Regions from separate parts of the Marinobacter sp. M-5 genome, predicted to be linked through region 1. Evidence: riboswitches for the same ligand, from Rfam matches in the RefSeq annotation. Region 1 holds a riboswitch; the other holds the start of a gene.

Region 1 (7,302 bases):
CATTTCTATTATTGTTGTGATCACCCGGAGCGGTCGGCGCAAAGGGTAACGTGACAGTTTGTAACATATGGTCAAAATGTGACCTGCGTCACATTGGGCCATTTTTGAGCGCGGGTGATCCAATGGGTGCCTGCCTGCGTCACCAGTTCGCCAAGGAGTCGTCATGAAGGTTTCGAGAACTCTCGTTCTGGGGGGGATCCGATCGGGAAAAACTGCGATGGCGGAGACGCTGGCGGCAGACTCCGGGTGTGACGTGGTGTATGTCGCCACCGCAACCGTGGGTGATGACGAAATGGCGCAGCGGGTACAGCGGCATGTGGCCAGCCGGCCCCCTCACTGGGGGTTGGTGGAGGCCCCGCTGCAGCTCGCTGATGTTCTGTCAGCTGCCGCAAGCAAGCCGGTTCCGCCGTTTCTGTTGGTGGACTGCATGAGCCTGTGGATCAGCAACCTGCTGTTTGCGGGTGAAGAAACTTTTGGCCGGGAGCGCGAGGCCTTTCTCGAGGCAGTAAGGGAGTACCCCGGCAGCCTCGCGATTGTGAGTAATGAAGTGGGGCTGGGCACCATCGGCATGGATCCCCTGACCCGTCGATTCTGCGATGAACTGGGCTGGCTCAACCAGGCATTGGCGGGCACCTGTGACCGGGTGGTGATGAGCGTGGCGGGATTGCCGTTGTGGCTCAAGGCGTGAGCGCGATCAGGTGCCGTGGCTCAGCAAGCAGCTGAGAACGCCGTGATCGGACTGGTCGATGCGTACCCGGCTGCGACAGGCATAGGGCACGGCCAGCGCCGCGAAACTGCGGTCCAGGGGAATGCCCATCACCTCCGCCAGGACCATGCGAATCACCCCGCCGTGGCACACCACCAGTATCTGCTGGCCGGCGGCCTCAACGGTCCAGTGCTGCCAGGCCTCCCGGACCCGGGTCTGGAATTCCGCCAGCGGCTCTCCACCCGGGGGCAGGTGGGTGACCGGGTCGCTCCAGAAGCGAGTCAGTGCATCCGGGGTCTCGGCCATGATGGCGTTGGCGGTGCGCCCTTCCCAGGCTCCGAAACTGATTTCCCGCAGGCGATCATCCACTTCCAGCGGCAGCTGCCGGGCGGAAGCCAGCTCTTCCGCAAACCGGCGGCAGCGCAGCAGCGGTGAGGTGACCACCCGATCCCACTGATCCGTGGCGGTGATGGCCGAGCGCATCTGCTGCCAGCCCAGATCGCTGAGCGGGTCGTCCTGACTGCCCCGAAACATCGGGCCACCGGCGGGCTCGCCATGGCGGATCAGATCAACCGTTGTGGTGCTGTTTTTCATACGGATCCTTCAGGAGGTGGCGTTTTTATTGCTGACACCGGCATCGGCAAAGCTGGCCATGGTGTTGTGCAGAGCACAGGCTGACCGCAGCAGGGGAACCGCCACGGCCGCACCACTGCCTTCACCCAGGCGCATACCCAGATCCAGCAAGGGGCTGGCATCCAGCGCGTCCAGTATTCGGGCGTGCCCCGGCTCTGCTGAGCGGTGAGCGAACAGCAGCCAGTCCCGCAGGCCCGGCTGCTGGTGCACGCCGACCAGCGCGGCGACCGAGACAATGTAACCGTCCACCAGCACCGGAATACCCCGCGCCGCGCAACCCAGCAGGGCGCCGGTCAGTGCGGCAATTTCGAAGCCGCCGAGTGAGGCCAGAACCGTCAGGGGGTCGGTGCTGTCGCCGTGTCGTGCCAGGGCCCGAGCGACCACCTGAGCTTTATGGGAAACCCCCGCCCTGTCCAGCCCCGTACCGGGGCCGACCAGGTGTTCCGGCGTGGCCTTCAGCAGGGCGCAAGCCAGGGCGGCGGCACTGGTGGTATTGCCGATGCCCATGTCACCACCGATAAACAGCCGGCATTCTGCGTTGGCGGCACGCTCGGCCGCCGCATCGCCACTGGCCAGCGCGGCACACACCTGGTCTTCCGTCATCGCGTTGGTCACCGCCAGGTTGGCGGTCGCCGGCGCAATCTGTTCATTACGCACGCCGGGTAACCCCGGCACTTCGCCCACCGTGCCCAGGTTGACCACCTCCAGCAACGCTCCCAGCTGGTTTGCCAGAACGCTGATGGCCGCGCCGCCTCCGGCGAAGTTGGCGATCATCTGCGCCGTGACTTCCTGTGGAAACGCGGACACACCCTCTTCGCAGACACCGTGGTCGCCGGCGAATACGGTGATCTGCACCGGGTCCACTGTCGGTTGTTCCGCCCCTTGCAAGCCGGCCAACTGGATGGCCAGTTGTTCCAGCTGCCCGAGGGAACCCGGTGGCTTGGTCAGCACCTGCTGGCGCTCTGTTGCCAGCCGGGCACTCTGTGCATTGGGTGTGGACAGCCGCTGGGTCCAGCTTGGAGGCAGATTGGGCATGGGTAATTCCTGGCGGGTGAAAACAGGGAATGGTCTACCCCGCCCGAAAAGGTGTCAAGGCCGACAGTGACTCGGTTAAACTCCAGTCTGCTCAACGAATTCCTTGCTCCCAAGTTTTGTTTGCTTAAGAGAGATGCTGCCGATTTGAGCGCCTTTATGTTCTCTGTGATTGTGTGCCTTGCCGCCGTGTTGCTGGATCGCTGGCTGGGGGAGCCCCGCCGTTGGCATCCGCTGGTGGGGTTCGGGCGTGTGGCCACGGCGCTGGAGCGACGGTTGAACCGCAAGCCGGAGCAGGCAGGCCGCTCAATGGCTCTGGGGCTATTAGGGCTGCTGGCGGCTGTTTTGCCGGTGCTTATCCTGGCTGAGCTGCTGCGATTCACTCTGAGCGGATGGGCTTATCTGTTGTTCCAGACTGTGGTGTTGTATGCCGCCATCGCGATCCGCGGGCTGACAGAGCATGGCCGCGCGGTGTCAGACGCCTTGCATGGCGGTGACCTGGCGCTTGCGCGGGACCAGGTGGGCCGGATTGTCAGCCGCAAGGCCAGTGAGCTGGATGAGCACGGCGTCGCGACCGCGGCCAGTGAATCCATGCTGGAGAACGGGGCAGATGCGGTGTTTGCCAGCCTGTTCTGGTTTCTGGTGGCGGGTGTCCCCGGGGTATTGCTGCACCGGATGGTCAACACCCTGGATGCCATGTGGGGGTATCGCAACCCACGGTTTCTGTATTTCGGGCGGGCGGCGGCGCGGCTGGATGACGTGCTGAACTGGATACCGGCCCGGCTCACCGCGCTGACCTTCATCCTGCTGGGCAACACCTGCGCAGGGTGGCAGTGCTGGCGCACGCAGGCGGCGGTCTGGGACAGCCCCAACGCCGGCCCGGTGATGGCGGCGGGTGCTGGTGCGCTGGGGGTTTCGCTGGGTGGCCCGGCACCCTATGCCTCCGGTGTCAGGCCGCGGCCGGCCCTGGGCCGTGGCCCGGCGGCCACGGCGGCGACCATCGATGACGCCATCGGTCTGGTGCGCCGGGGCGTGTGGCTCTGGCTTGCTGTGCTGGGCACGGTGGCCATACTGTTTAATCTGGTTTCGGGGGGCGCGCTGTGAGTATGCCGGACAAGCCCCATCACGGTGGCCGGTTAAATGAGGCCGCGCGGCGCTGGGGCATTCCCCGCAGTGACTGGCTGGATCTGTCCACCGGCATCAATCCGCAAGGCTGGCCGGTGCCCGACCTGCCCGCAGACATCTGGCAACGGCTGCCGGAAAGCGACGACGGCCTGGAACAGGCTGTATGTCACTGGGCCGGTGCAGGGGAAAGCGCCCGTTGCGTGGCGGTACCCGGGAGCCAGGCGGCTATCATGGCGCTGCCTGGCCTGCGTTCGGTCTGCCGCGTGGGGGTTCCGCAGCCCGGGTACCGCGAACACGGTTACTGGTGGGCCCGCGCCGGCCATCAGGTGGTTCCTCTCAACCCGCAGCACATGGCCGGTGACGACGAACGCTGGCTGGATGAGCTGGATGTTGTGGTCTGGATCAACCCCAACAATCCCGACGGTCGGGTGATTCCTGCGGACCGACTTGCCCGCTGGTGTCAGCGGTTGCAGCAGCGCGGCGGCTGGCTGGTGGTGGATGAGGCCTTTGCCGACGGATACGACAACATCAGCCTGGCGCCGTATACCGGCATGCCGGGGCTGGTGGTGATGCGGTCGCTGGGCAAGTTCTTCGGTCTTGCTGGGGTGCGGGCCGGCGCAGTGTTGACGGAGGTGCCTGTTGCCGCAGCGCTGGAGGATGCCCTTGGTCCCTGGCCGCTGAGCGGCCCTGCCCGCTACGTGATGGCAGCGGCGCTGGCGGACGTCCCATGGCAAGCGGCAACCACACAGCGGCTGCAGCGAGACAGCCGCCGTCTGCATGAGCTTCTGGCCGGACACGGCTTGCCCGGCAGCCAGGGTACGCTGCTGTTCCGCTACCTTGCGCATCCCCGCGCATTGGCGATCACCGAGTCACTGGCCAGCCGGGGCATTCTGGTGCGTTCCTTCGATGCTCTCCATGCCCCGGATTCGCTGCCGGCGCTTCGGCTGGGGCTGCCCGGTCACGAGGATGAGTGGCAAACGCTGGCGCGGGGGCTGGCGGCTCTGGCAAATGTGATTGACCAGTGAGTGAGCAGTTGCTAGCCTTGCCGCTCGTTTTCAGGTGCTGCCGTGTAACGCTGCACGGAGTGAAACGGGAAGCCGGTTAAAGTCCGGCGCTGCCCCCGCAACGGTAAATGAGTTACAAGCGATCGAACGCGCCACTGTGCCTTGTGCATGGGAAGGTGATCGCTCCGGTTCATTCAGGTGAACCGCTCATAAGCCCGGAGACCGGCCTGTTAACACACCAGACGCTGCGGAGGGCAGCGGCGGTGGGTGAACCCAGCCTGTGTTCCATTCGCGGGCCGTCTCTGCCCACCTCCGTTCTGAACAGACCCTGTCTGTGCTTCGCAGCACCATAAAAACAAACCATACGGGTGCGTATGGTGTGCTAGCGAGTTCTCAATATGCGTTTTTCCAAGGCCATGCCGGTGCTGTTGGTGTCCGGCGTTCCTCTGGCGTTTTTGCCCATGTCCCCGGTGTCTGCTGATGATACCGCCACCTCCGAACTGGATCCTATTGTGGTGACTGCCACGCTTGGCCCCCGAACCATCGGCGAGAGTCTGTCGTCGGTGACGGTGGTAGAGGAAGACGCCATTCGCCGCCAGGCCCCGGTTGAATTCAAGGATCTGCTGCGCGGCCAGCCCGGTGTTGATGTGGTCACCAACGGTTCTTATGGCAAGAACACCAGCGTTTACACCCGGGGCACCACCACCGATTCCACCGTGTTTTTGATCGATGGCGTGCGCCTCAGGTCCGCTACCAGCGGTGGTGCCCCCTGGCAGTACTTCCCCACCGATCTGGTTGAGCGGGTGGAAATCGTGCGTGGCCCCCGCAGTGCGCTCTACGGCGCAGACGCGGTCGGCGGCGTCATCCAGGCTTTTACGCTGGATCCCGACTATGGCCGCAAAGGCTGGGTCGAAACCGGCGCCGGTAACTTTAATACCCAGAAAACCAGTGCCGGCGCGTCCGCCAGTGTCGGATCCACCCGCTTCAGCCTCAGTGGCCTGCATCAGGAAACCGACGGCACCGCCGTTGTGGAAGGTGGCGAAGACAAAGGCTTTCGCAACAGCGCAGGCGTTGGCCGTATCGTGCACGAGTTGCCCAATGGCGGCGAAGCCAGTGCGGTGATGGTGCAATCCGAAGGCAGCACCGCGTTTGACGGGGGTGACTCCGACTTCCTGATCCGCACGGTCGGGTTGCGGCTGGACACTCCGATCAGTGACTACTGGAACAGTTCCATTCAGCTGTCGGAATCGACCGATGAGCAGGATAACTTCTTTGACTTTGGTGACACCTTCTTCAACACCAAAACCCGCACCGCCCGCTGGGAAAATACTTTCACTGCCGGAGTTCACGAATTTGCGGTCGGGGGTGAGCTGCAATCCGATGAAGTGGACAGCTCCATCGAGTTCGATGAAGACAGCCGTTCCAACGCGGCCCTGTTCGGCCAGTTACGCCTCAACTTCGGGCCAACGGATGTGCAGCTGTCTCTGCGCGGCGATGACAACGAAGCCTATGGCCGTCAGGAAACCGGTGGCATTGCGCTCGGCCATTCCTTTGACCGCTCGCATCGGGTGCGCGTGAGCTACGGTACCTCGTTCCGGGCACCGACCTTCAACGACCTCTATTACCCGCTGGAGGTCTTCAGTTTCGGCGGAACCTACGCCGGTAACCCGGACCTCAAGCCCGAGGAAGGCCGCAGCGGTGAGATCGGCATCAGCGGTCGGTACGAGCGCTGGTATTGGGATGTGGCCGTGTATCAGCTGGATGTGGATGACCTGATCGATCTGCAGTCTGACGGCGGCGACCTGCGCCCGGTGAACGTCAATGAGGCGCGGATTCGCGGCATCGAACTGGGTTCCGGTTTCCGCGCCAACGACTGGGACCTGGCGGTGAGTCTCACCCTGCTCGATCCCCGTGATCGTGACACCGACAACCGTCTGCGCCGACGCAGCCACCAGTCCCTGCGAGTGGATCTGGACCGGGCACTGGGTGCCTGGACCCTGGGTGGCACCGTGCAGGCCAGCGGCTATCGCTACGACGATGCCGCCAACGAGGACCGTTTGCCGGGCTATGCCACACTCGATCTGCGGGCCGGCTGGGAGTTTGCCCGTGACTGGCATGCCCGCCTGACGCTGCAGAATGTCACCGACAAGGAATACGCCACGGCGTTGCGTTTTGACGGCGCTGACTACCTGGCCGCCGGCCGGGCCGGTTTCCTGTCGGTTCGTTACGACTTCCGATAACCTTCACAAGAAGGATTCCGACCGGACCGCGCCATGCCCAATGCCCTCAGAACACTGACCTTTACCGTGACCGGCGCGCTGACCCTGTGGCCGGCACCGGTGCTTGCCGGCCCGGTGTGTGCCACGGATGATACCGGCACCGAAGTCTGCCTGGCGCAGCCGGCGAGTCGCATCGCGGCGTTGTCTCCCGGCGCCACCGAACTGGTCTGGGCCGCCGGTGCCGGCGACAAGGTGGTCGCGGTGGTGTCCTTCAGTGATTACCCGGACGCCGCCAAAGAGGTCACTTCCGTGGGCAGCCACACCCGCATGGATCTGGAGCGGCTGATGCAACTGCAGCCGGATCTGGTGATCGGCTGGGTAACCGGTAACCCGCCGGAACAGCTCGAAGCCCTGGCGGAACTGGGGTTGCCGGTATTCTCCATTGAACCCCGCACCTTTGAGGCGGTATCCCACACCATCGAGCGGCTGGCCACCTTGGCCGGCACCGAAGCGGACGGGTTCGCGGAAGCCGGGCGCTTCCGCCAGGGCATCGCCGGGCTGGAACGCGAATACCGTGATGCGG
Region 2 (7,302 bases), 280 kb from region 1:
TGCTCCATGGCGGCATCGGCAAACTCCACCGCCTCCGCGCTGGTGTAGGGCAGGCCCAGCTGGTAGAGCGCATCCTGAAAGCCCATCAGGCCGAGGCCCACCGGGCGGTGCTTGAGGTTGGAGTTGCGGGCCTGGGGCACCGCGTAGTAGTTGATGTCGATGACATTATCGAGCATGCGCACGGCGGTGGTCACGGTGCGTTCCAAACGCTGCACGTCCAGTTCGCCATCGTGGATATGGGCGGCCAGGTTCACCGAGCCCAGGTTGCACACGGCGATTTCATCGGCGCTGGTGTTGAGGGTGATCTCGGTACAGAGGTTGGAGCTGTGCACCACCCCCTTGTGCTGCTGGGGTGAGCGCAGGTTGCACGGGTCCTTGAACGTGATCCACGGATGGCCGGTCTCGAACAGCACGGTGAGCATCTTGCGCCACAGCTGCTTGGCGGGGATCTTTTTGGACAACGTGATCCTGCCCTGCGCCGCCAGCGCCTCGTATTGCTCGTAGCGTTCGCGGAAAGCGTTGCCCACCAGGTCGTGCAGGTCCGGCACATCGCTCGGGGAGAACAGGGTCCAGTCGCGGTCTTCGCGCATGCGTTCGATCAGCAGGTCCGGCACCCAGTTGGCGGTGTTCATATCGTGGGTGCGGCGGCGTTCGTCACCGGTGTTCTTGCGCAGCTCAAGGAACTCTTCGATGTCCAGGTGCCAGCTTTCCAGGTAGGCGCACACCGCGCCCTTGCGCTTGCCACCCTGGTTCACCGCCACGGCAGTGTCGTTCACCACTTTCAGGAACGGCACCACGCCCTGGCTTTTGCCATTGGTGCCCTTGATGTGAGCGCCCAGCGCCCGCACCGGCGTCCAGTCGTTGCCCAGACCGCCGGCCCACTTGGACAGCATGGCGTTGTCGCGAATAGCGCCGTAGATGTCTTCCAGATCATCCCCCACGGTGGTGAGGTAGCAGGACGACAGCTGGGAATGGCGGGTGCCACTGTTGAACAGCGTGGGCGTGGAGGCCATGTAGTCGAAGGACGACAACAGGTTATAGAACTCGATGGCGCGCTCGTTGGGGTTGTCCTCTTTCAGCGCCAGGCCCATGGCCACCCGCATGAAGAACACCTGGGGCAGTTCCAGGCGGGCGCCCTGCCAGTGCAGGAAATAGCGGTCGTACAGAGTCTGCAGGCCGAGGAAGCCGAACTGCAGGTCCTGCTCGGGCTTGATCGCCGCCCCCAGGCGCTCCAGATCAAAACCCGCCATGGCGTCGTCCAGCAGTTCGTAGCGGATGCCGGCCCCGATAAAGGCGCTCAGGGCCTGGGGGTAGATCTCCGCCAGCGGCAGGCTGCGGGGCAGCTCCAGCGCCGTAGCATTTTCCAGTCGCAGTTGCTCCAGCAACAGCCGGGCGGTGACCGCGCTGTAATCCGGTTCCTGTTCGATGCGGCCGCGGGCGGTCATCACCAGCGCCGACAGTACGTCTTCCTCGGCGATGCCGTCATAGAGATTGCGCAACGCGTCTTCCACCAGGGTTTCACCGTCGATACCTTCCAGCCCTGCCGCGGCCTGCTCCACCTGCAGTTTCATCAGGCCCAGGTCCAGCGGTACGGTGTCGCCGTTGGCCTGTTTCACGGTCAGGTGCGGATGCGCTTCCATCGGCGCCTGGCGCGCGCGCTCACGGGCATGCTCTTCCCGGTACAGCACGTAGGCGCGGGCCACTTTCTGCTCTTCCGCCCGCATCAGCGCCAGCTCTACCTGATCCTGGATGTCTTCGATGTGGACCTTACCGCCGGCTTTCAGGCGCCGGCTGATGGCCTGGATCACCTGCTCGGTGACGCGCTGAACGCCATCGTGAATGTGGGCGGAGCCGGCGGCCTTGTCGCCCTCCACGGCGAGGAAGGCCTTGGTGACGGCCACACTGATCTTGGCGGAGTTGAATCCAACCAGGGTGCCGTTACGTTTAATGACCTGAAGGGTTTCGGTCTGGTTTGGCGTTGTGGTCTCGGGTTGAGAGGCAGGCTGGGCTTCGGCCAGGGCAGAGCTGGACATGTCGGTTCTCCTGAATACGCGTGGTTTCCATGTCCTTCGCGCAGGCAGAGAATCGGGTAGAGGGCATCGTCGGATTACGCTTGCGCTAATCCGACCTACGATTCTGCTCACCTTATACGCGAAGGTGCAGTTGTTTTCCCTGGCAGGTCTTCGGACTCAGGGGCGTGAACCGTGTGGTTCGGCCTTGCGTGGCGACTTCCCGGCGGTTGCCAGTGTCATAGTGCACGCTTGTTCCCCAATACCGCTGCGCGTCAGTTCCGGAGTTTCACCGGATTCCCGATACCGTCGGCGTGTTTACAAAACAAACACTACATCTGGTATTTGACCAAGGATGAGAACACTATATACATGAATATCAGACGCAACAAGGCACTTTTTAGCGACACACAGGTCACTGTGGGTAACGCTTCCATCACCAACAGGGGGACATTATGAGCCGACCGCTTTCGCTGACAGCCCTGGCGCTGGGGATCCTCATCGCGCTGCCCGCCGGGGTCTGGGCGGACACCCGCATCACGCCCTTTTCCACCATGGCGGATCTGGACGATGGCTGGGAACCGCTGGAATTCCCCAAGATTGATCGCCACACCAACTATCGCCTGGTGGAGGAAGACGGCACCCAGGTGATCGAAGCCAGCACCGACAACAGCGCCTCCGGCCTGATTGCCCGCCTGGATCTGGAGCCCGGCGAATCGCTGATGCTGACGTGGCGCTGGAAGGTGTCCAATGTCTTTGACCAGGGCGATGCCCGCAAGAAATCCGGCGACGACTACCCTGCCCGCATCTATGTGGCGTTCGAGTTCGAGCCGGAGAAAGCCAGCTGGTTCGAGCGCACCAAACGCAAAACCGTGGCCACCGTGTTCGGGGAGGAGCTGCCGGGCAATGCCATCAATTACATCTGGGCCAACCGGCTGCCACGGGGAGAAACCGTGGCCAACCCGTACTCGGAGGAAACCATGATGATCGCCGTGACCTCGGGTAACGAGCAGGCCGGTGAATGGGTAACGGTGAAACGGGATCTGGTAGCGGATTACCGCGCGGCGTTCGGGGAGGATCCGCCCCCCATACGGGGTGTGGCCATCATGTCAGACTCGGACAACACCGGGGAGTCGGCCACCGCCTGGTATGGTGATCTGGAACTGGGCCGCTGAGTTACGGCGGCAGGTCTTCGGGGAAACCGGGCAACACAAAGCCGGTGCTGAGCTTCCGGATCGGAGGAATCTCGCCCCGTTCCGCCAGCCGCAGGTAGGCGTCGTCGAACGCCTCCCGCAGGTCACTGGCGTCGTGGTTGACCAGTGAGAACAGCCACGCGGTGTTGCGGGTTCGCACTTCCGACTGCCGCAGCATTCGATCGGACGGCTGCCGCAGTATTTCCATCACCGGCTGCCGGTAGTCCAGCAGGTAATCGCCACGGTTGCGCTTCAGCATGTCGATGCCGGCGCGGTGGTTGGGGGCTTCGGTAATCTCGACGTTTTTTGCTGCCTGTAGCTTGTTCAGCAGGCCGCCGTAGGTGTAGCCACCGATCACGATCAGCCGGCGCCCCTCCAGATCCTTGAACTGAGCCAGCGGCGGCGTGCCCTCCACATACCAGGCGCTGAGCTGCACCGGTAACGGGCTGGCCCAGCTCTCCAGTACGTCATCACGCAGGCTGGGAATGCCGGTTAACCCGGGCCAGAGATCGACAGTGCCGTTCTGCAGGTACAGGTAGATCCGGCCAACCGGCAGGTAAACGAACTCCAGGGTAAAGCCGGCCTCAGCGGCCACTTTACGGGTCAGATCGATGAACAGGCCGGCGGCTTCGCCCTTGTCATTGCGGTATTCAATCGGTGGGAATTCGGCGTAGGCCACTTTCAGCACTGGCCGGGTGTCGGCGGCGGCGTGGGCCGTGCCCGACAGCAGCAGGGCCCCGCTTAACCATGCCATCAGCAGGATCACGCCAACACAGAACCGGTGCCACCGTCGGCCCATAACCATCGTCTTTTTGTTGTGGGTATCACCTTAGTCTAGCGCAGAATCACCAGAGGTTTTTCCGCGGTCTTGAGCATATTGGTGGTGGTGCTGCCGACCAGAAACTGACGAATGCGGGAATGGCCATAGGCGCCCATCACCAGCAGGTCGATGCCGTGCTCTTCCTGATAGGCGTGCAGGGTTTTTTCCACATCGCCGGCACGAATCGCCAGGTGCACTTCGCAGCCCTGCGCCGCCAGCAGGCGCTCGGCCTCCTTCAGTTGCTCCCAGCGATCGTTGGTGTCCGGTCCGATCATCACCAGGTGCAGCGGGAAACCCCGGAACACCGGGCTGCTGGCCAGCAGTTCCACCCCCTTGAACGCGGTGGCGGAACCATCGAACGCCAGCATCGCGCTGCGGGGCTCGGCGTAGTCGTCCGGAACCAGCATGATCGGCCGGTGTACGCTGCGGATCACGGTTTCCAGCTGGCTGCCGATGTGAATATCGCGCTCGGTACTGGTTTCGCCGTGCAGCCCCATCACCAGCAGGCGGGTTTCGTGCTCGATGGCCAGCAGAGAATCGGTCAGGTCACCGTGGCGCTGGCGCTTGATCACGTCTGCAACGCCGTGGGAGGTTACCCGCTCCTCGGCGGCATTCAGCATGTGATGGCCCTGCTCCAGCGCCAGCTTGCTGCGCTTCTGGTCCAGTTCCGCCAGCTCTTCCATCAGGTGTTCGCGGCTGCCCAGGCCGATGGTACCGGCCAGATCGGTTTCCGCCGGATAGCGCTCCTGATCCAGCACATGAAACAGCGTCACCGGCGCCTGCAGGCGGTGGCTGGCCCAGGCCGTGTAATCACACACGGCCTGGGCCGCTCGGGAACCATCAATGCATGCTACGACCCGGGTCATCGTTACCTCGTTGCTGTCTTGTACGGATTCAACAGTCATATCAGTGCCCCATCAGCTGGTCAACCGCATCCGGCTTGTCGTGCACACCGAAGCGGTCAACGATGGTGGCGCTGGCTTCGTTGAGGCCGAGGATCTCGACATCAGCACCTTCACGCCGGAACTTGATCACCACCTTGTCCAGCGCACCGACGGCGGTGATGTCCCAGAAGTGGGCGCGGCTGAGGTCGATCACCACTTTGTCCAACGCTTCCTTGAAATCGAACGACGCGGTGAATTTCTCGGAGGAGCTGAAGAACACCTGGCCCACCACCCGGTAGGTGCGGGTTCCGCTGGCGTCATCCAGGTCGGAACTGACGATCATGAAGTGACCGATCTTGTTGGCAAAGAACAGTGCCGCCAGCAGCACCCCGGCCAGCACGCCGAACGCCAGGTTGTGGGTGGCCACCACCACAATCACGGTAACCACCATCACGATGTTGGTGGAGAGCGGGTGCTTTTTCAGGTTGAGCACGGAGTCCCAGGAGAAGGTACCGATGGACACCATGATCATTACCGCCACCAGTGCGGCCATGGGAATCTTCACCAGCCAGGCATCGAGCACCAGCACCATCACAAGCAGGAACACACCGGCGGTCAGTGTCGACAGGCGGGTGCGGCCACCGGACTTGATGTTGATGATGGACTGACCAATCATCGCGCAGCCGGCCATGCCACCGAGCAGGCCGGAGCCGATGTTGGCGATGCCCTGGCCCTTGCACTCACGGTTACGATCACTGGTGGTGTCGGTGAGGTCGTCCACAATGGTGGCGGTCATCATCGATTCCAGCAGGCCCACCACCGCCAGTGCCACGGAATACGGCAGGATGATCATCAGCGTCTCGAGGTTCAGCGGAACATCCGGCCATAAGAAGATCGGCAGGGTATCCGGAAGCTCACCCATGTCACCCACGGTGCGGATATCCAGATTGAGGAACATGGCCACGGCGGTCAGCGAAACGATACAGATCAGCGGTGAGGGCAGGATTTTGCCCACGACCGGGAGCAGTGGGAACAGGTAAATGATACCCAGGCCGGCGGCGGTCATGGCGTAAACGTGCCAGGTAACGTTGGTCAGCTCCGGCAACTGGGCCATGAAGATCAGAATCGCCAGGGCGTTGACGAAGCCGGTGACTACCGAGCGGGACACAAAGCGCATCAGCCCGCCCAGCTTCAGGTAGCCGGCACCAATCTGCAACACACCGGTCAGCAGAGTGGCTGCCAGCAGGTATTCCAGGCCGTGCTCTTTCACCAGGGTGACCATCAGCAGCGCCATGGCACCGGTGGCGGCCGAGATCATGCCCGGGCGACCGCCGACAAATGCGATGATGACGGCAATACAGAATGACGCGTACAGGCCCACCTTGGGGTCGACGCCGGCAATGATGGAAAAGGCGATGGCTTCGGGAATCAGCGCCAGCGCGACTACGATGCCGGCCAGCAGGTCACCGCGTATGTTGGTGAGCCAGTTGTCTTGAATCGATTTGATCATAAACAGTTCCGCTTATTTCAGTACGTCAGAATGGCATGCTCCCCGCCTGGCCCGGAGACCTTCGGAGAGCAGATTACCAAGCTGTTCAGATGTGATTGATGACCATGTACAGGCCAACGGAGCCCATCACGATCATGTAGGGAAACGCCATCACCACCATGCGGCCGTAGGAAAGCCGTACCAGCGGTGCAATGGCGGAAGTCAGCAGGAACAGGAACGCGGCCTGTCCGTTGGGAGTGGCCACACTGGGCAGGTTGGTGCCGGTGTTGATGGCAATGGCCAGGGTCTGGAAGTGGTCGTAGCTGATGCTGCCGGCGTCCAGCGCCTGCTTGATCTCGCTGATGTAAACGGTGGCCACGAACACGTTGTCACTGATCATCGACAGCAGACCGTTGGCGATAAAGAACATGCCCGGCTGCTGTGACACGGGTAGCGACAGTACGTATTCGATGATCGGCTTGAACAGGTGCTGTTCATGAATCACCGCCACGATGGCAAAGAACACCACCAGCAGTGAGGTGAACGGCAGGGATTCCTGGAAGGCCTTGCCGATCTGGTGTTCATCGGTGATGCCGGTAAACGAGGTGATCAGGATGATCACCAGCAGGCCGATCAGCCCCACTTCCGCCAGGTGGAACGCCAGCCCCACCACCAGAATCAGGGCGGCAATGGCCTGGATCCACAGCGCCGCCTGATCGGCTTTGGTGCGTTTGTTGCGCTCGTTATCGGCAAACTCCTCCAGCACCCGGCGCACCGGCTTGGGCAACCGCCCGCCGTAGCCGAACCAGCGCAGTTTCTCCAGCAGCCAGCAGGTGAGCAGACCGGCAAACAGCACCGGCACACTGACCGGCGCCATATGCAGGAAGAACTCGGCAAAATCCCAGCC

Evidence for each region. A riboswitch is a leader RNA that binds a small molecule or an ion and turns the genes downstream of it on or off. The one in region 1 is predicted to bind cobalamin.
Region 2: another riboswitch for cobalamin. It lies ahead of R0125_RS12340 (ribonucleoside-diphosphate reductase subunit alpha); the one in region 1 lies ahead of R0125_RS11130 (TonB-dependent receptor domain-containing protein).

What each region holds. Positions count from the first base shown of each region.
Region 1 covers NZ_JAWJEK010000002.1:385,742-393,043, reverse strand. Annotated here, with positions in the region: gene cobU (bifunctional adenosylcobinamide kinase/adenosylcobinamide-phosphate guanylyltransferase) at 164-688, shown strand; gene R0125_RS11150 (alpha-ribazole phosphatase family protein) at 695-1,300, opposite strand; gene cobT (nicotinate-nucleotide--dimethylbenzimidazole phosphoribosyltransferase) at 1,310-2,374, opposite strand; gene cbiB (adenosylcobinamide-phosphate synthase CbiB) at 2,531-3,475, shown strand; gene cobD (threonine-phosphate decarboxylase CobD) at 3,478-4,521, shown strand; cobalamin riboswitch at 4,537-4,746, shown strand; gene R0125_RS11130 (TonB-dependent receptor domain-containing protein) at 4,899-6,740, shown strand; gene R0125_RS11125 (cobalamin-binding protein) at 6,774-7,302, shown strand, end outside.
Region 2 covers NZ_JAWJEK010000002.1:667,132-674,433, reverse strand. Annotated here, with positions in the region: gene R0125_RS12340 (ribonucleoside-diphosphate reductase subunit alpha) at 1-2,033, opposite strand, end outside; cobalamin riboswitch at 2,157-2,361, opposite strand; gene R0125_RS12335 (DUF3047 domain-containing protein) at 2,465-3,184, shown strand; gene R0125_RS12330 (substrate-binding periplasmic protein) at 3,186-4,001, opposite strand; gene R0125_RS12325 (universal stress protein) at 4,037-4,888, opposite strand; gene R0125_RS12320 (SulP family inorganic anion transporter) at 4,929-6,416, opposite strand; gene nhaB (sodium/proton antiporter NhaB) at 6,502-7,302, opposite strand, start outside.